Regions from separate parts of the Pseudomonas sp. 13B_2.1_Bac1 genome, predicted to be linked through region 1. Evidence: predicted binding sites of a transcription regulator. Region 1 holds the regulator's gene; the other holds the start of a gene.
What was found. The regulator sigma-54, encoded in region 1, starts transcription at its own class of promoters, with help from an activator protein. The targets are predictions, from matches to a motif close to ANTGGCATNNANNTTGCTNT.
Positions count from the first base shown of each region.

Region 2: a site for sigma-54 is predicted at 1,013-1,032, ahead of NTD80_RS30550 (sigma 54-interacting transcriptional regulator). Genes of this name have one in related genera too.

Region 1 covers NZ_JANLOH010000100.1:11,618-13,791, forward strand. The annotation lists gene lptB (LPS export ABC transporter ATP-binding protein) at 1-184, shown strand, start outside; gene NTD80_RS24495 (RNA polymerase factor sigma-54) at 383-1,876, shown strand; gene hpf (ribosome hibernation-promoting factor, HPF/YfiA family) at 1,952-2,174, shown strand, end outside.
Region 2 covers NZ_JANLOH010000115.1:136,800-138,973, forward strand. The annotation lists gene ychF (redox-regulated ATPase YchF) at 1-820, shown strand, start outside; gene NTD80_RS30550 (sigma 54-interacting transcriptional regulator) at 1,124-2,041, shown strand.

The DNA.
Region 1 (2,174 bases):
CCACCTCAAGGCCAAGGGCATTGGCGTGTTGATCACTGACCACAACGTCCGTGAGACCCTCGATATCTGCGAAACCGCGTATATCGTCAACGATGGCCAGCTGATCGCCGAAGGCGACTCCGCCACTATCCTGGCCAACGAACTGGTCAAGGAAGTGTACCTGGGTCACGAGTTCCGCCTGTAAGCCTGCCTGTTTGAAAAAGGCGGTGGCAGGCCGTTCGCCAAGGTGCGCGGGAGTCAATGAAAACCTCCGGATTTTTATTGTTACCGCGCTCTAGGCAAAGCCCCCGATATCAGGCATATAATTTGCTTATGTTTGGCGCTCACGCGCCCTGTCGTGGATGGCGCATTGCGCCGGCGAATAAGGTGTTAAGCCCCTGCCATGAAACCATCGCTAGTCCTGAGAATGGGCCAGCAGCTGACGATGACACCGCAGCTGCAACAGGCCATCCGCCTGCTCCAATTGTCGACCCTGGACCTGCAACAGGAAATCCAGGAGGCCCTGGAGTCCAATCCGATGCTCGAACGCCAGGAAGAAGGCGACGACTTCGATAATGCAGACCCGCTGGCCGACAACATCGAGCAAAAACCCAATTCCGACGTGCAGGAACCCTCCTATCAGGAAACCGCCCCAACGGTGGATAACCTCGAGGAAGGCGACTGGAACGAACGCATCCCCAACGAACTCCCCGTGGACACCGCCTGGGAAGACGTCTACCAGACCAGCGCCAGCAGCCTGCCCAGCAACGACGATGACGAATGGGACTTCACCACGCGCACCTCAGCCGGCGAGAGCCTGCAGAGCCATCTGCTGTGGCAACTGAACCTGGCGCCGATGTCGGACACCGATCGCCTGATCGCCGTGACCCTGATCGACTGCATCAATAACCAGGGTTATCTGGACGAAACGCTCGAAGAGATCCTCGAAGCCTTCGATCCGGAGCTGGATATCGAGCTGGACGAGATTGAAGCCGTCCTGCACCGCATCCAGCAGTTCGAGCCCGCCGGCATTGGCGCGCGCACCCTCAGTGAATGCCTGTTGCTGCAACTGCGCCAACTGCCAGCCAAGACCCCTTGGCTGGTCGAGGCCCAGCGCCTGGTGACCGACTATATCGACCTGCTCGGCAGCCGCGACTACAGCCAGCTGATGCGCCGCATGAAGCTCAAGGAAGACGACCTGCGCCAGGTCATCGAACTGGTGCAGAGCCTCAACCCGCGTCCGGGCTCGCAGATCGAGTCCAGCGAAGCCGAATACGTGGTGCCTGACGTGATCGTGCGCAAGGACAACGAGCGCTGGCTGGTGGAGCTGAACCAGGAATCCGTGCCACGCCTGCGGGTCAACCCGCAATATGCCGGTTTTGTGCGCCGCGCCGACACCAGCGCCGACAACACCTTTATGCGCAACCAATTGCAGGAAGCGCGCTGGTTCATCAAGAGCCTGCAAAGCCGCAACGAAACCCTGATGAAAGTCGCCACCCAGATCGTCGAGCATCAGCGCGGCTTCCTGGAATATGGCGACGAAGCAATGAAACCGCTGGTCCTGCACGATATCGCCGAGGCGGTGGGCATGCACGAATCGACGATCTCGCGGGTGACCACGCAAAAATTCATGCATACCCCACGCGGTATATATGAGCTGAAATACTTTTTCTCCAGCCATGTCAGCACCTCTGAAGGCGGCGAATGCTCGTCCACGGCGATTCGCGCGATCATCAAAAAACTGGTTGCCGCGGAAAATCAGAAAAAGCCGTTGAGTGACAGCAAGATCGCTGGTTTACTGGAGGCACAAGGCATTCAGGTCGCCCGTCGAACCGTCGCCAAGTACCGCGAATCCCTTGGGATCGCGCCTTCCAGCGAGCGAAAGCGTTTGATGTGACGGGCGGGCCAAAGCGTTCCAGTGGCAGGCACCCCGGCCTGCCGCTTTATGCACTGGCAACGAAGGAGAAGCTGTATGCAAGTCAACATCAGTGGACACCAGCTGGAAGTCACCAAGCCCCTGCGTGAGTACACCGAGAGCAAGTTGAACAAACTTGCGGGGCATTTTGACAAGATCACCAACGTGCAGGTCATCATGGAGGTCGATAAGCTCAAGCAGAAAATCGAGGCCACCCTGCACGTACCGAATGCCAAGCTCGTCGCCAATGCGGAACATGAGGACATGTACGCGGCGATCG
Region 2 (2,174 bases), on a different contig from region 1:
CCGTGAAACCGATGCCATCGCCCACGTGGTCCGCTGCTTTGAAGACGAGAACGTGATTCACGTCTCCAACAGCGTCGACCCGAAACGCGACATCGAGATCATCGACCTGGAACTGATCTTCGCCGACCTCGACAGCTGCGAGAAGCAACTGCAGAAAGTCGCGCGTAACGCCAAGGGCGGCGACAAGGATGCAGTGGTCCAGAAGGGCCTGCTGGAGCAGTTGATCGCTCACTTCACCCTGGGCAAGCCGGCGCGCAGCCTGATGAAGTCCATGGGCGTTGACGAGAAGGCCGTGATCAAGGGCTTTCACCTGCTGACCACCAAGCCTGTGATGTACATCGCCAACGTCGCTGAAGACGGCTTCGAGAACAACCCGCTGCTCGACGTGGTCAAGGCCATTGCCGACGAAGAAGGCGCGATCGTGGTGCCGGTGTGCAACAAGATCGAAGCAGAAATCGCCGAGCTCGATGACGGCGAAGAGAAGGACATGTTCCTCGAGGCCCTGGGCCTGACCGAGCCTGGCCTGAATCGCGTAATCCGCGCGGGCTACGAAATGCTCAACCTGCAGACCTACTTCACCGCCGGCGTGGAAGAAGTCCGCGCGTGGACCGTCAAGGTCGGCGCCACCGCGCCACAAGCCGCAGGTGTGATCCACACCGACTTCGAAAAAGGTTTCATCCGCGCTGAGGTGATCGCCTACAACGACTTCATCCAGTACAAAGGTGAGGCGGGTACCAAGGAAGCCGGTAAGTGGCGCTTGGAAGGTAAGGATTACATTGTGAAAGATGGCGATGTGATGCACTTCCGCTTTAACGTATAAGCGCTACACGCGGTTGACACCGCACATCAAAAAGCCGATGCATTGCATCGGCTTTTTTGTGGGCGACTGATTATAAAATCAAAAATATTTCCACCTAAAATCCAATCACTTTCAGAATTACCCCACTCACCCTACTCATTTCTCATGCTTTCAAATCAAACTCAGGCAAGAAACAAATTTCTCCTACACAACATTGGCAATTTACTTCATCAACGACAAGTGACAACACTAATAAGTTTCGATTTACTGGACCAAGCCTACATGTCGATGGCGCAGCAATAGCAATTATGGAGTAATCACTCAATGTCGGCCTCCCACCCTATTGATAATGACGAGGATATTTCACTGCTTGAAGGCCATGATATTGAAAAAATGTTGATCAGTATTGCTCCGCTCAATGTTGACATTCTATTACTGGGAGAAACCGGCACTGGCAAAGATACCCTGGCGCGGCGAATTCATCGTTTATCAGGCCGGCGAGGAAACTTCGTCGCGGTGAACTGTGCTGCCATTCCAGAGACGCTCGCGGAAAGCCAACTGTTCGGTGTCAACAGCGGGGCCTACACCGGTGCCGTGCAGTCCAGGGCGGGCTTTATCGAAGCTGCACATTTGGGCACCTTGTACCTGGATGAAATCGACAGCATGCCACTGTCTTTACAAACCAAGCTACTTCGGGCCTTGGAGTCGCGGGGTGTCGAGCGCCTGGGGTCAACACGATTTATCCCAGTAAACATGCGCGTCATCGCATCAGCCCAGCAGTCGCTATATGAAATGGTTGAACGAGGGGCTTTCCGGCGGGACTTGTATTTCCGTTTGAGCGTGGTCAACATCCAACTCCCGTCTTTGCGAGAGTGCAAAGATCGTATAATCCCGCTTTTTTTGACCATGGTCCGACAAGAAGCGGAGTCTTTTAAATGCCCTTCTCCGCAGCCGCCAAGTTCCTTACTGCAACAGCTGCTATGCCATCCCTGGCCTGGAAACGTTCGTGAACTGAGCTCCACAGCTAAACGCCTGGTATTGGGACTTCCTCCACTTTCAGTGAGGGGTAAGGATCATGAGGTCACTGAAGCAGGCCTCAAGGAACGTTTACAACGCATTGAGAAATCTCTGATTGAAGAATCATTGCGTCAGAACAATGGCAATGTGGATCTGGCAGCGACTGACTTGAGGATTGCCAAACGTACACTTTATTACCGGATGAAACAGTTGGAAATTGACTGAGCGAATACTTGGGACTATTGCGCATCTGGCAACATATGGAAACATTCGGCTCTCGGTACTTATTGGAACTACTTAATTACCGGATGCCACACAGTTAGCGCCAGATGATCATGTTGTAGCTCGATGTAAAAAA